One region of the Bradyrhizobium sp. DOA1 genome, then DNA from elsewhere that is predicted to be linked to it. Evidence: predicted binding sites of a transcription regulator. Region 1 holds the regulator's gene; the other holds the start of a gene.
What was found. Region 1 encodes PhoB, which activates phosphate uptake and scavenging genes when phosphate is short. Its sites were predicted from a motif close to TGTCATNNANCTGTCAT; they were not measured.
Positions count from the first base shown of each region.

Region 2: the regulator PhoB is predicted to act here: its motif matches at 3,055-3,071, upstream of SE91_RS19965 (Orn/Lys/Arg family decarboxylase).

Region 1 is NZ_JXJM01000001.1:7,233,712-7,241,055, forward strand. Features, by position in the region: gene argF (ornithine carbamoyltransferase) at 1-527, opposite strand, end outside; gene SE91_RS33505 (aspartate aminotransferase family protein) at 527-1,735, opposite strand; gene SE91_RS33510 (GcrA family cell cycle regulator) at 2,205-2,717, shown strand; gene phoB (phosphate regulon transcriptional regulator PhoB) at 2,958-3,665, opposite strand; gene phoU (phosphate signaling complex protein PhoU) at 3,688-4,404, opposite strand; gene pstB (phosphate ABC transporter ATP-binding protein PstB) at 4,416-5,237, opposite strand; gene pstA (phosphate ABC transporter permease PstA) at 5,234-6,079, opposite strand; gene pstC (phosphate ABC transporter permease subunit PstC) at 6,084-7,073, opposite strand; gene pstS (phosphate ABC transporter substrate-binding protein PstS) at 7,227-7,344, opposite strand, start outside.
Region 2 is NZ_JXJM01000001.1:4,228,025-4,235,368, reverse strand. Features, by position in the region: gene SE91_RS19975 (hypothetical protein) at 1-65, shown strand, start outside; gene SE91_RS19970 (GNAT family N-acetyltransferase) at 70-645, opposite strand; gene SE91_RS19965 (Orn/Lys/Arg family decarboxylase) at 652-3,009, opposite strand; gene SE91_RS19960 (xanthine dehydrogenase family protein molybdopterin-binding subunit) at 3,110-5,314, opposite strand; gene SE91_RS19955 (FAD binding domain-containing protein) at 5,322-6,338, opposite strand; gene SE91_RS19950 ((2Fe-2S)-binding protein) at 6,335-6,826, opposite strand; gene SE91_RS19945 (Lrp/AsnC family transcriptional regulator) at 6,969-7,344, opposite strand, start outside.

The DNA.
Region 1 (7,344 bases):
AAGCGCTCGGCGGCGTGCGCCCAGGACGCCAGCACGTTGTTGTCGTCGCCGGTCCAGGCCACCGTCTTGCCCTCGATCGGGCCGCGATGCTCCTCGTAGGTCATGAGGTCGGCCATCACCTGGCAGGGATGCGAACGGCGCGTCAGGCCGTTGATGACGGGCACGGTCGCATAGGCGGCAAGCTCCAGCAGCGCCTCGTGATTGAGGATGCGGATCATGATGGCGTCGACATAGCGCGACAGCACGCGCGCGGTGTCGGCGATGGTCTCGCCGCGGCCGAGCTGCATCTCGGCGCCGGTGAGCATGATGGGCTCACCGCCGAGCTGGCGCATGGCCACGTCGAACGACACCCGCGTCCGCGTCGAAGGACGCTCGAAGATCATCGCCAGCGTCTTGCCTTCGAGCGGCCTGACCGGCTGATGCGCCTTCTGCTTCGCCTTCATGGCGGAGGATGCGGCGAGCATGCGCTTGAGCTCCGACAACGGGAGCTCGTTGATGTCGAGGAAGTGTCTCGGCGACTTGCTCATCAGCTTGCCGCCCGCTTGGTCTGACTGGACGAGATCGCAGCGCAAGCACGCTCGAGCCGCCCGACGCTGTCCTCGATCTCGGCTTCGGTGACGATCAGAGGCGGCAGGAAGCGCACGACATTGTCGCCGGCACCGACCGTGAGCAGCTTTTCGTTGCGCAAGGCGGCAACGAGATCAGCCGAAGGCACCACCGCCTTGATGCCGATCAGCAGACCTTCGCCACGGACTTCGCTGACGATATCGGGGTGGCGGTCGATCACGGAGGCGAGCTTCTGCTTGAGCAGCAGCGACATCTTCTGCACGTGATCGAAGAAGCCGGGCTTGAGCATGACGTCGAGCACGGCGTTCGCAGCGGAGATCGCGAGCGGATTGCCGCCGAACGTCGAGCCGTGTGAGCCGGGCCCCATTCCGGCAGCCGCCTCCGCCGTGGCGAGCACCGCGCCGATCGGGAAGCCGCCACCGAGCGCCTTGGCGAGCGACATCACGTCGGGCGTGACGCCGGTGCGCCGGTGCGCGAAGAGATCGCCGGTACGCCCCATGCCGGTCTGCACCTCGTCGAAAGCGAGCAGAAGACCCTTCTCGTCGCAGAGCTGGCGCAGCGCCTTGAGGAAGGCGGGCGTCGACGAACGCACGCCGCCCTCGCCCTGGATCGGCTCAATCAGGATGCCAGCGGTCTGCGGGCCGATCGCCTTCTTCACGGCCTCGATGTCGCCATGCGGGACCTGGTCGAAACCGTCCATCGGCGGACCAAAACCTTCGAGGTATTTTGCAGATCCGGTCGCGGCCAGCGTCGCCAGCGTGCGGCCATGGAAGGCGCCTTCGAAGGTGATGATGCGATAGCGTTCCGGATGGCCCTTGGAGAAGTGATGGTGGCGGACCAGCTTGATCACACCCTCCAGCGCCTCGGCGCCGGAATTGCAGAAGAACACGAAGTCCGCAAAGCTCTCGTTGCACAGGCGCACGGCGAGCTTCTCGCCATCCGGGCTCTGGAACAGGTTCGACATGTGCCAGAGCTTCGTCGACTGCTCCTGCAAGGCCTTGACCAGCGCCGGATGGCAATGGCCGAGCGCGTTCACCGCAACACCCGAGGTGAAATCGAGATAGCGATCGCCATTGGTCGCGATCAGCCAGCAGCCTTCGCCGCGCTCGAAACCAAGGTCGGCCCTGGCGAAAACGGGAAGCAGATGCGGCGCGGCGCTGTTGGTCATGACCATCACTTGGATGTTGCATTTGAATGTTGAGACCTGCCTGGCATGCCTTGCGCAGCGCACCATTGACCGGTCCGGAAAACGAAACGTGCCGCCTTTTAAGGGCGGCACGCGGCACTATCTTATGCCTGGCAAGACGGGTGTCAATGCCGCCCGGAAAGCCTCGCGAAACGCTGATTCCGTAGTCTTGCGGTGCCGATTTTGCGGGGTTTTCACCACGGAACATGTGGAAGCGAGTCGGCGGACTCTTGCGCGGGAGTCACGCCATATTGTAGCGTTTGGACTGTCAGATACGACATCTCGTGCAGCGGTTCTGATCCCAAGAGTCCTCATGTACCGGCGTAAACGTTCGGGCGCTCGTTGCGCGCCCGGCGAGCCTTAAGGGATTCTGGCGGCACGGGTTTTTTCAAGGCTTAGGCATTCGCTGCGAGGCCCCAGGATGGCGGCGCGCAGCGAGGGAAAGGGTGCAATGACGGTTTTGACCTGGTCCGATGATCGCGTCGAGCAGCTGAAAAAGCTCTGGGAGGCCGGACTTTCGGCCAGCCAGATCGCGGCTGAGCTCGGCAATGTGACCCGCAATGCCGTGATCGGCAAAGTGCACAGGCTCGGCCTGTCCGGCCGCGCCAAGAGTCCGTCTTCGGCCGCTCCGCGGCCGCGCAAGGCACGCCCGGCGCAGCACATGATGCGGGTGACCCGTCCGATCTCGCGCGGCAACACCGCGCTGGCGCAGGCCTTCGAGGTCGAGGTCGAGGCAGAGCCCGTCACCTACGACAACGTGGTGCCGATGAGCCAGCGGCTGTCGCTGCTGGAATTGAACGAGGCGACCTGCCACTGGCCGGTCGGCGATCCCTCGAGCCCGGATTTCTTCTTCTGCGGCGGCAAGGCGCTCTCCGGCCTGCCCTACTGCGCCCAGCACTCGCGCGTCGCCTATCAGCCCGCAGCGGATCGCCGGCGCGCGCCGGCCAAGCCGAGCACGCGGTGAGCGGGGTTTAACTGACTGCAAGGACAGCAGCCGTCGCGCGATGACGGCTCCAATTGCTCGGTGTCACCCCCGCGAACGCGGGGATCCATAACCCAAGGGCGCAATTGTTGCGCGAGATGGTCACACCGAGTCGTCGTCAAACCACGTCTTGTGGTTATGGGTCCCGGGTTCGCGCTGCGCGCGCCCCGGGACGACAGCTGAGATTGTAGCCACAGCTGCCAGCGAACAAACTCAAAAACCTTACGTCTGCTCCGCCTTCGCAAACCGATCGTCGAGCGCATAGCCGGCACCGCGGACCGTGCGGATCGGGTCCTGCTCGCGGCCGAGATTGAGCAGCTTGCGCAGGCGGCCGATATGGACGTCGACGGTGCGTTCGTCGATGTAGATGTCGCGGCCCCAGACGCTGTCGAGCAGTTGCTCGCGCGAGAACACGCGGCCCGGATGCTCCAGGAAGAACTCCAGAAGGCGATACTCGGTCGGGCCGAGATCGATCGGCCGGCCCGAGCGCGCGACGCGGCGCTTGTCGCGGTCGAGCTCGATGTCGCCATAGGCCAGCACAGTGGCGAGCCGCTCCGGGCTTGCCCGCCGCAGAAGGCCCTTCACCCGCGCCAGCAGCTCCGGCACCGAGAACGGCTTGACGATGTAGTCGTCGGCGCCGGTCGCAAGACCCCGCACCCGCTCGCTCTCCTCGCCGCGCGCGGTGAGCATGATGATCGGCAGCTGCTTGGTCTCGGGACGGGTGCGCAGACGCCGGCACAGCTCGATGCCTGACAGCCCCGGCAGCATCCAGTCGAGCACGATCAGATCGGGGATGTGTTCCTTGAGGCGGGTGTCGGCGTCGTCGCCGCGCATCACCGTCTCCACGTCATAGCCGTCGCCTTCGAGGTTGTAGCGCAGAAGCTCGGTGAGAGCTTCTTCGTCTTCAACCACCATAATGCGTGCGCCCATGTGGTCGTCGCTCCTTAAGTCGTCAGGTATTCGGGACCGTCGTGGCGAAGGTCGTCATGTCGCCCTTCGGCCGCTTGTCGGTCATCGCCTGACCCTCGATCATGTAGAACACGGTCTCGGCGATGTTGGTGGCGTGGTCGCCGATCCGCTCGATGTTCTTGGCGCAGAACATCAGGTGGATGCAGAACGAGATGTTGCGCGGATCCTCCATCATATAAGTGAGGAGCTCGCGGAACAGCGAGGTGCAGATGGCGTCGACCTCCTCGTCGCCCTTCCACACCGCCATCGCCGCCGGCAGATCATGCGCGGCATAAGCGTCCAGCACCGACTTGACCTGCTGCTGCACGAGGTCGGTCATGTGCTCGAGGCCGCGAAACAGCTTCAGCGGATGGAAGTCCGCATCCAGCGCGGCGACGCGTTTGCCCATGTTCTTGGCGAGGTCGCCGATGCGCTCCAGATCGGTCGCGACGCGCATGGCGCCGACGATCTCGCGCAGGTCGACCGCCATCGGCTGGCGGCGGGCGATGGTGAGCACGGCGCGCTCCTCGATGCGCTTCTGCAGCGCGTCGAGCTCGGCGTCGATGGTGACGACGCGCTGGCCGAGTGCGACGTCGCGGCGGATCAGCGCGTCGACGGAGTCGACGATCATGCGCTCGGCGATGCCCCCCATCTCGGCGACCAGGCGGGTGAGCTCCTGGAGGTCGGTGTCGAAGGCCTTTGCGGTATGTTCAGAACCCATGTCCCGTCTCCTCAGCCGAACCGGCCGGTGATGTAATCCTGCGTGCGCCGGTCGCTCGGCGACGTGAAGATCTTGCTGGTGTCGTCGAACTCGATCAGCTCGCCGAGATACATGAAGGCGGTCTTGTCGGAGACACGGGCCGCCTGCTGCATGTTATGGGTGACGATCGCGATCGTGTAATTTTCGGACAGTTCCTGGATCAGCTCCTCGACCTTGGCGGTCGAGATCGGATCGAGCGCCGAGCAGGGCTCGTCGAACAGGATCACCTCGGGCCGCACCGCGACGGTGCGCGCGATGCAGAGACGCTGCTGCTGGCCGCCGGAGAGCGACAGGCCGGAGGCGTTGAGCTTGTCCTTGACCTCGTTCCACAACGCGCCGCCGCGCAGCGCCTTCTCGACCCGATCATCCATCTCGGATTTCGAGATCTTCTCGTAGAGGCGGATGCCGAAGGCGATGTTCTCGTAGATCGTCATCGGGAACGGCGTCGGCTTCTGGAACACCATGCCGACGCGGGCGCGCAGCAGGTTGAGGTCGAGCTTGGGATCGAGGATGTTGGTCTGATCCAGCAACAGCTGGCCGGTGGCACGCTGGCCCGGATAGAGATCGTACATCCGGTTGAAGATGCGCAGCAGGGTCGACTTGCCGCAGCCCGACGGGCCGATGAACGCCGTGACGCGGTTGGTGCCGAGCGCCAGATTGATGTTCTTCAGCGCGTGGTGCTCACCGTAATAGAAGTTCAGGTTGCGCGCGGTGACCTTGGCGGGCGCCTCGGGCAACGGCTGCGAGCCGGGGTGAACGGTCGGCGCACTGACGGAAACAGACATTTCGCTCATTTTGCAGTCCTCTCGGCGCCAAGGATGCGCGCGCCAATGTTCAGGGCAAGCACAGTCAGAGTGATGAGCAGCGCGCCGCTCCAGGCGAGTTGCTTCCAATATTCGTAGGGGCTCTGCACGAAGTTGTTGATGGTCACCGGCAGGTTGGCCATCGTCTTGTTCAGGCCGAGGCTGAAGAACTGGTTCGACAGCGCCGTGAACAGCAGCGGCGCGGTCTCGCCCGCGACGCGGGCAGTCGCCAGCAGCACGCCGGTGATGAGGCCGGAGCGCGCGGCCCGATAGGCGATGCGCTTGATCACCAGCGACCGCGGCAGACCGAGCGCGGAGGCCGCCTCGCGCAGCGGGTTCGGCACCAGCAGCAGCATGTCTTCGGTGGTGCGCACCACGACCGGGATCACGATGACGGCGAGCGCCAGCGCGCCGGCGATGGCCGAGAAGCCCCGCATCGGCACCACCACCGCGCCGTAGATGAACAGGCCGATGATGATCGAGGGCGCCGACAGGAGAATGTCGTTGATGAAGCGGATCACCGAGGTCAGCTTGTCGTTGCGGCCGTACTCGGCGAGATAGGTGCCGGCGAACAGGCCGAGCGGCGCGCCGATGCCGACGCCGATCACGGTCATGATGAGCGAGCCGACGATGGCGTTGAGCAGACCGCCCTCGTTCGATCCGGGCGGCGGCGTGTTCTCGGTGAAGACCTGGAGGTTGAGCCCGGCAAGGCCGTTGTAAAGCAGTGTTGCCAAGATCAGCGCGAGCCAGGTGACGCCGAACGCTGCGGCTGCGATGCAGAGGCCGCGAATGACGATGTCCCAGCGGCGGCGGCGTAAATAGATCGGGTTCATGGCTTCACTTCCCCGCCTTGGTTTCCAGGCGCAGCAGCATCAACCGGGCGGCCGCGAGCACGAAGAACGTCAGCACGAACAGCAAGAGGCCGAGCAGGATCAGGCCGGACTGGTGCAGGCCGTCGCTTTCGGCGAACTCGGAAGCAATCGCCGCCGAGATCGTGGTGCCCGGCGCGAAGATCGAGGAGGAGATGCGGAACGAATTGCCGATGATGAAGGTCACCGCCATGGTCTCGCCCAGCGCGCGGCCGAGCGCCAGCATGACGCCGCCGATGATGCCGACGCGGGTGTAGGGGATCACCACGCTGCGGACGACTTCCCAAGTGGTGCAGCCGACGCCGTAGGCGGCTTCCTTGAGCACCGGCGGCACCGTCTTGAACACGTCGACCGAGATCGACGTGATGAAGGGCAGCACCATGATGGCGAGGATCAGCGCCGCGTTGAACAGGCTGAGGTAGGACGGAGGCCCTGCGAAGATAGCGCCCAGCACGGGGACGCCGTCGAAGACCCTGATCATGAAGGGCTGGAACGTGTTGGCCAGGAACGGGCCGAGCACGAAGAAGCCCCACATGCCGTAGATGATCGAGGGAATGCCGGCGAGCAGCTCGACCGCCATGCCGATCGGGCGGCGCAGCCATTGCGGGCAGAGCTCGGTGAGGAAGATCGCAATGCCGAGACCGACCGGAATGGCGATCAGCATCGCGATGAAGGAGGTGACGAGCGTGCCGTAGATCGGCCCGAGCGCGCCGAGCACGGGCGGATCGGCCGACGGCGCCCAGCGCTGCGTCCACAGGAACGGCAGGCCGTATTCCTTGATCGCGGGGAAGGCTCCGACAATTAAGGACATGATGATGCCGCCGAGGATAAGCAGCACCGAGATCGCGGAAAGCCGCGTGATCCAGTAGAAGGTGACGTCGCCGAGCTTGAACGCGCTCAAAGCCTTGGCGCGATCATACGGTCCGGCGTCGTCGATTACATCGCTCTGAACGGCCATCTCTGCCACGCCGATCCCCTGTACCCGTTTATGTATACGCTTGTTTTTGGTCCGGTGCCCCGGATGCGGCGCTAGCCCATCCGGGGCTTGGTTCTTGCGGATCAGCGGCCCAGCAGTTCAGGCTCCGCCGCCTCCGGACGCGAGAGGAGAGCCTCAGCTCTTGATTTCGGCAGCCCAGGTCTTCTCGACCTGCTGGACGACGCTGTCCGGCATCGGGATGTAGTCGAGGTCCTCGGCCATCTTGCCGCCGTTCTTGAAGGCCCAGCGGAAG
Region 2 (7,344 bases), 3.0 Mb from region 1:
CCTTGCATCACTGGTCGCTGCATGCCGACCGCATCCAGGTCAGACCAGCTGACTTTCCATCGTAAGGCGTTATCGGCCGGGCGCCGTGACAGGCGGGGGCGCCGTCGTCCCCGCGCCGAGCGATCGTTGCACCATCACGGTATCGGACCAACGGCCGTGGCGATAGGCGACACCGCAGAGCAGCCCGGCGCGCGCGAAGCCGAACTTCTCGTGCAGCGCCAGCGAGGGCGCGTTGTCGGCATCGATATAGCCGATCATCTGGCGAAAGCCGGCCGCCGCGCAGGCATCGATCAGGTCCTGGAGCAAAAGCCGCCCGACTCCGCGGCCGAGATGCTCGTGATGAACATAGATCGAGTGTTTCGCCGTGTAGCGATAGGCCGGCCGCTTGCGGAATTGCACCGCATAGGCATAGCCCACGACCTCGCCGCGAAAGGTCGCGACCAGATGCGGCAGGCGGGTCTGCTTCAGGTTCTTGCGCCGGTCGCGCAGATCGTCCGGCTCGGGTGCGCCGGTTCCCTCGACGTCGCGCGGCACACCATTGCGGACGTGATGGCGGTAGATCGCCAGCATCGCCTCGACGTCGCCCTCGCGTGAGGGCCGCACCAAAACCCGTTCGTCACTCGCGCGCGCGGCTGCTTCGTTCATCGGCACCTACTCGGCAACGACGTAAGTATAGAGCCCGATGCGGCCGTTCGCATCGATCTCCTTGTAGACGCCCTGGATTTCCACATCGAAGCCCGGAAACGTGTTGAAGCAGGTCTCGAACATCTTGAGGTAATCGATCATGGGCTTGGCTCGTTCCGTCAGCCGCTCGCCGGGCACGATGGTGGCGATGCCGGGCGGATAGACCACGAACGGCGTGGTGGCGATGCGGCCCGCGATCGCCTCGATCGGCAGATAGTCGACGTCGTTGCGGAACAGATAGCGCGCGGCATCGCGCGGCGACATCGCGATCTCAGGCATGTGCTCGGGCATGAACTGCCGGGCCTGAAGCGCGCTGACGTCTGCGGCACGGAAGAAGCGGTGCATCTCGCCGCAGAGGTCGCGCAGCCGCGCGCCGGCGTAGCGCGCCTGCCGCCGCAGGTAGAACTCGGGGATGACGTCGGCCAGCAGCGCATTGTCGTCGTGCAGCTTCTTGAACGCGACAAGACCCGAGATCAGTGTGCCGGCCTTGCTCGCCTCGACGCCGGGCGTGAGCAGGAAGAGCATGGAGTTGAGATCGTTCTTCTCGGGAACGATGCGGTTTTCGCGTAAGTATTGCGCGACGACCGGCGCGGGGATGCCATGCTCGGCATAGGCGCCGGTGGTGCGGTCGAAGCCGGGCGTGAGCAGGGTCAGCTTGTTCGGGTCGGTCATGGCAAAGCCCTCAGTGAGGCCGGGGAAGCTATGCCAGGTGCCGTCGGGGGAGAGCTGCCACAGCGCGGGATTGGTGGCGAGCTCGTCGGTGGAGAGGGTCTCCCAGGCGACGTTGTGAGCGGCCCCGGGGCGGCCGACGTCGGGAATGGCGACGCGATCCGGCACGAATGGCTCGAAAAACCAGCGCCGCTCCGGATTTTGCTCCTTCTCCTCGAACTCCCGGCGCATCGCCCGCATCTTCTTGCGCAACTCGATGCCGAGCCGGATTGTGTCGTCCCACAGCACCTCGCCAGAGCGGCCCTTCATCATCTGCGCCCCGACATCCAATGACGCGAAGAGTGGATAGAACGGCGACGTGGAAGCGTGCTGCATGAAGCTCTCGTTGAAACGGCGATGCTCGACGCGCCGCTTCTGGCCGCGGATGTGACGATCCTTGATGTGGATCTGGGAGGCCTGCGAGAAGCTCGCGAGTTGCTTGTGCGTCGATTGGGTCGCGATGATGCCGGGCGCCTCCGGTGGAAGATTGGCCAGGCTCATGGCGAAGCGGCCGGCATAGAGCGGGTGGAATTTCATGAAGCCGGCCCAGGCCTCGTCGAACAGGATGTACTCGCAGAGATGGCCGATGCGCTTGAGGATCATCTCGGCGCTGTGGATCGTGCCGTCATAGGTGCATTGCTCGACGACGGCGACGCGGAATGGCCGTTCCTTGCGCCAAGCGTCCCTGTCCGTGACAAGCGGGTGATTGCGGATCGCCTCGCGCAAGCTCTTCTCGTCGAGCAAGTCCCAGCGCATCGGACCGATGAGGCCCCAGGCGTTGCGGATGGTCGGCACGTAGATCGGGATACCACCATTGATCATCAGCGCGCCGTGATGGGCGGCCTTGTGGTTGTTGCGGTCGAACAGCACGAGATCGCCGTCGGTGACGAGTGCGCCGAGCGCGACCTTGTTCGAGGTCGAAGTGCCGTTGAGCACGAAGTAGGTCTTTTCCGCACCAAAGATTTGCGCGGCCTCCTTCTGCGCTCTCAGCGCCGGGCCTTCATGGGTGAGGAGATCGCCGAGATCGAGCACGGAATTGTCGAGGTCGTCGCGGAACACGGACTCGCCGAGGTGTTCGACGAAGACGCGGCCGATCGGGCTGCGGTTGTAGAACACGCCGCCATTGTGACCAGGACAAGTCCAGAGCTGGTTGCCTTCCTCGGCATAATCGACCAGCGCGCCGAAGAACGGCGTCTTCAGCGTCTCGGCATATTGCTTCAGCCGGCTGATCAGGTTCTTGGCGATGAAGGTCGGGGTCTCCTCGGAGAGGAAGACGTAGCCGTCGATGAAATCAAGCACTTCGACCGGCAGATCCTCGAATCTTTTGCGGCGGATCAACAGGATGATCGGGAAATCGAGTCCACGACGCCGCATCAGATTGATCAGCGCCGAGGTTTTGCCTTCCAGGCCCTTCTTGCCCCAATCCACCACCATGCAGCCGATCGCGGCATCAGTCTGCACCGCCATCTCGGCATCCTCCAGCTTGCGGGCCCGGACCACCTCGAAGCCGGAGCGCTGGATCTCCTCGATAATCTGGTTGAAGCGGACGCCTTCGAGATCGTCGGCGTCGAACACAGGTGCGGCGAACAGGAAGTTGAAGCGCTTGAAGTAGTCCATGTCGGATCCCGAATGTGGCGGAGATACCAGCTCTCTGCACATTCGATGACAGTTGGATGACAGGAGCCGAGCGTTGCTAGAAGTTCGAAGGCTGGTGGCCTCAATCGAGCAGCTTGTCCAGCGTGATCGGGAAACGCCGAATACGCTTGCCGGTGGCATGATAGACCGCGTTCGCAATCGCCGCGGGCACGCCAACGATGCCGATTTCGCCGAGACCCTTGACGCCCAACCTGTTGATGTGGTCGTCGGGTTCGTCGACGAAAATCACGTCGATGTCGTGGACGTCGGCGTTCACGGGGATGTGGTATTCGGCGATATTCGCGTTCATGATGCGGCCGAAGCGGTGGTCCATCAACGTCTCCTCGTGCAGCGCCATCCCGATTCCCCAGACCACGCCGCCCATGATCTGACTGCGGCCGGTCTTGGTGTTCAGGATGCGCCCGGCCGCGATCGCGCTCACAACTCGCGTGACGCGGATGACGCCGAGCTCTTCATCCACCTTGACCTCGGCGAAGACGGCAGAATGCGTGTTGCGCGCGTGCGACTTGTCCTCGGCGAACTCGTTCAGCTTCTCCTTCTCGATCCGTTCGACCTGGCCATGACGCATCGCATCGGCGATCGAAACGGCGCGGCTCCTGTCGGCGGCCTTGGCGACCGTGCCTTCGAGGAGAATGATGTCTGGCGCATCGACGCCGGCGAGCGGCGAGGCAGGCATCGCCTTGGCGTATCGCGCGAGCTCGCGGCGAATCTCCTCGGCTGCGCCGAGCACGGCGTGCGCGCTCGAGGCGGCCATCCATGAGCCGCCTTCCACGGGTGCCTGCGGCAGGGTCGAGTCCGCGAGCTTGACGCTGATGTTCTCGATCGGCAGGCCGAGGGCATCGGCCGCGACCTGCGCCACGATGGTATAAGTGCCGGTGCCGATATCGGACGCGGCGCAGGAGACTTCGGCATGGCCGTTGGCCGTCAGCACGATGCGGACGGCGACCGGCATCTGCAGCGCCTCCCAAACGCCCGTTGCCATGCCCCAGCCGACGAGTTCCTTGCCGTCGCGCATCGAGCGGAGTGCGGGATTGCGGCGGCTCCAGCCGAAAGCTTCCGCGCCGCGGGCGTAACATTCGCGCAACTGCTTGCTGGTGTAGGGCAGGTCTCCGGTCTGGTCGCGATCCGAGTAGCACCTCAGACGCAGCTCGATCGGGTCGAGCTTGAGCGCGACGGCCAGTTCGTCCATGGCGCATTCGAGCGCGCAGACGCCCGTTGCGGCTCCCGGCGCGCGCATGTCGCAGGGGGTCGCGACGTCGAGGCCGACCAGCTTGTGGGAATGGTGGCTGTTGGGGCTCTTGTAGAGCTGCTCGGCCCAGCCGGTGTCGTTGCGCGAGAAATCCTCGTAGCGGGAGGTCACGGCAATCGCTTCATGAGTGACCGCATCTAGCGTGCCATCCGGCTTGGCCCCGAGCGCGACGCGCTCGATGGTCATGGGACGAAAGCCGAGGCCGTACATCTGCTGTCGCGTCAGCACGACGCGGACAGATCGCTTCAGTGCGAGAGCGGCAAGCGTTGCCAGCACTACCTGGTGCTGCGGCCGCAAGCCGGAGCCGAAGGCGCCGCCGACATAGGGCGAGATCACGCGGATGTCGTCCGGCTTCTTGCCGAAAACGCTGCAAAGAAACTTCTGCACGTTCTGAACGCCCTGCGTCTTGTCGTAGACCGTGAGCCTACCGCCGCCGTCCCAGACCGCCGTCGTCGCATAGAGCTCCATCGGATTGTGATGCTCGCTGGGAATGACGTAGTCCGCCTCGTGGCGAACGGCCGCCCGCGCTAGCGCTGTTGTCGCGTCACCACGCGGCTTGTGCGGCTGATCCACTTTGGCGGCCTTGCCGCGTTCGGATTCGAGATCGGTCGCAAACGGCTCCTGCTCATATTCGACGTGAACGCGGGTTGCGGCGAACTTGGCGGTCTCCCAATCCTCGGCGACGACGAGTGCGATGGGCTGGCCGTTGAACTTGATCCTGTCGTCGTACAGCGGGCGGAAAGGCGAGCCCTTCTCCGGCGCCACCTCGTCCTTCCAGGCTTCGTCCTTGTCGGCGAGAGGCGGGCGATGCGCATGGGTGAGCACGTCGACTACGCGCTTCACCTTCAGCGCCTCGCTGGTATCCAGTCGAGCGATGCGCCCGCGCGGAATGGTGGCTTCGACCACGAAGCCATGAAGGAGGCCGTCTGTTGCGAATTCGCCGGCATATTTGGCGGCTCCGGTGACCTTGGCCCGGCCGTCGACGCGCGACGTTGGTGTTCCGACATAGGCGTTCATCGGACCCTCATGCGATCTTCTTGTGAGCTTGTGATTGCGGCGTTGCGCTCGTGGCCTGCATCAGCGTACGCACGACGGCTCGGCGCGCCAGCTCGATCTTGAATCCATTGTGCGAACGAGCGGTTGCTCCCTGCAGCAGCAGGTCGGCAGCGCGCCCGAAATGATCCGGAGTTGCCGCCTGGCCCCGCAACGCCGCTTCGGCCTCGAGGCTTCGCCAGGGCTTGTGAGCCACGCCGCCGAGGGCAAGCCGCGCTTCGCTGATCGCGTTGCCCTCCAGTTCGAGCGCGGCCGCGACCGAGACCAGGGCGAAAGCGTAGGACAGCCGGTCGCGGATCTTCAGATAACTGTAGTTCCGGGCAAAGCTGTGCGGCGGCAGCTCGATTGCGGTGATGATCTCACCCCTGCCGAGAATCGTATCGAGATGAGGCTTGTCGTCCGGAAGCCGATGGAAATCCGTCAGAGCAACGGTGCGCGCACCAGTGAGTCCGGCGGTGTGCACGAGCGCACCGAGCGCGGCCAGCGCGACGCTCATGTCGGATGGATTGGTCGCGATGCAGGACTTGCTGGTGCCGAGGATGGCGTGGTTACGGTTGAGGCCGTCGAGCGCTGAGCAGCCTGTGCCGGGACTTCGCTTGTTGCACGGCGTCGTGGTGTCATAGAAATAGGCGCAGCGTGTTCGCTGCATCAGATTGCCGCCGACCGATGCCATGTTGCGCAGTTGCGCGGAGGCGCCGGCCAGGATCGCGCTGGCGAGCAGGGGATAGCGCTGTTCGATCAGCGGATGGTAGGCGAGGTCCGAATTCGGCACCAGGGCGCCGATGCGCAGGCCGCCGTCGGCGGTCTCCTCGATCTCGCGAAGCGGCAAGCGAGAAATGTCGATCAGCCGGGAGGGCCGTTCGACATTCTCCTTCATGAGGTCGATCAGGTTGGTGCCGCCGGCAATCAGCTTCGCGCCGGGATCGGCGGCGAGCAGGCGAATGGCGTCAGCAACGTCGCTCGCGCGGGAATATTGGAAGTTGTTCATGATCGGCTCATTGCCTGCTCGATTGCCGCCACGATGTTCGGGTAGGCGCCGCAGCGGCAGAGATTTCCGCTCATGAGCTCCCGGATCTCGTCTGCATCCTTGGCACGGCCTTCGGCCAGGAGGCCCGCGGCAGAGCAGATCTGCCCCGGCGTGCAATAGCCGCACTGGAAGGCGTCGTGATCGATGAAGGCCTGTTGCAGCGGGTGAAGCGCGCCATCCTTGGCGAGGCCTTCGATGGTCGTGATCTCGGCGCCATCCTTCATGACCGCGAGCGTCAGGCAGGAATTGACGCGCCGACCGTCGACGAGCACGGTGCAGGCGCCGCATTGGCCGTGATCGCAGCCTTTCTTGGTGCCCGTCAGCGCAAGATGATCGCGCAATGCGTCCAGCAGTGTGGTCCAGGGTATGAGATCGAGCGTATGGCCAACGCCATTGATGACGAGATGAACCGGAATGCGTTCGAGAATGTCGTGCGCGACATCGCTCATGTCCTGCTCCCTGCGCCGGCGACCGAGCCGAGACGTCAGCCATGCTGACGCGGAGGCACGTCGCCTCCGCCCCGCCAAAGGCGTCCAACGGACAACCGGCTGCTTGGTTCCCTGCCGAATTATGGCGCCCGCGACACGGCGGTCAGCGTTTCGCCTCGCCGAACACCACGGTCGGCACGGCGCGGTTGACGATCTCGCGCAGCGCGAAGCTGGACTGCACCCGGGCGACGCGTGGCAGCCGCGACAACTCGGTGCGGTGGATGCGCTCGAAATCCTGGATGTCGCGGGCAAGCACGATCAGGATGTAGTCGTCGGTCCCCGACATCAGGAAACAGCGCACGACGGAGGGGCATTTCACCACCTCCGCCTCGAACGCCTTCAACGCGTCGTCGCTCTGGCTCTCCAGCGCGATGCGGACCAGCACCGTCGTCGTGAGGCCGAACTGCGCCAGATCGAGCGCGGCATGATAGGCCTGAATATAGCCGTCGTCTTCCAACGCCTTCTGCCGCCGCGCCATC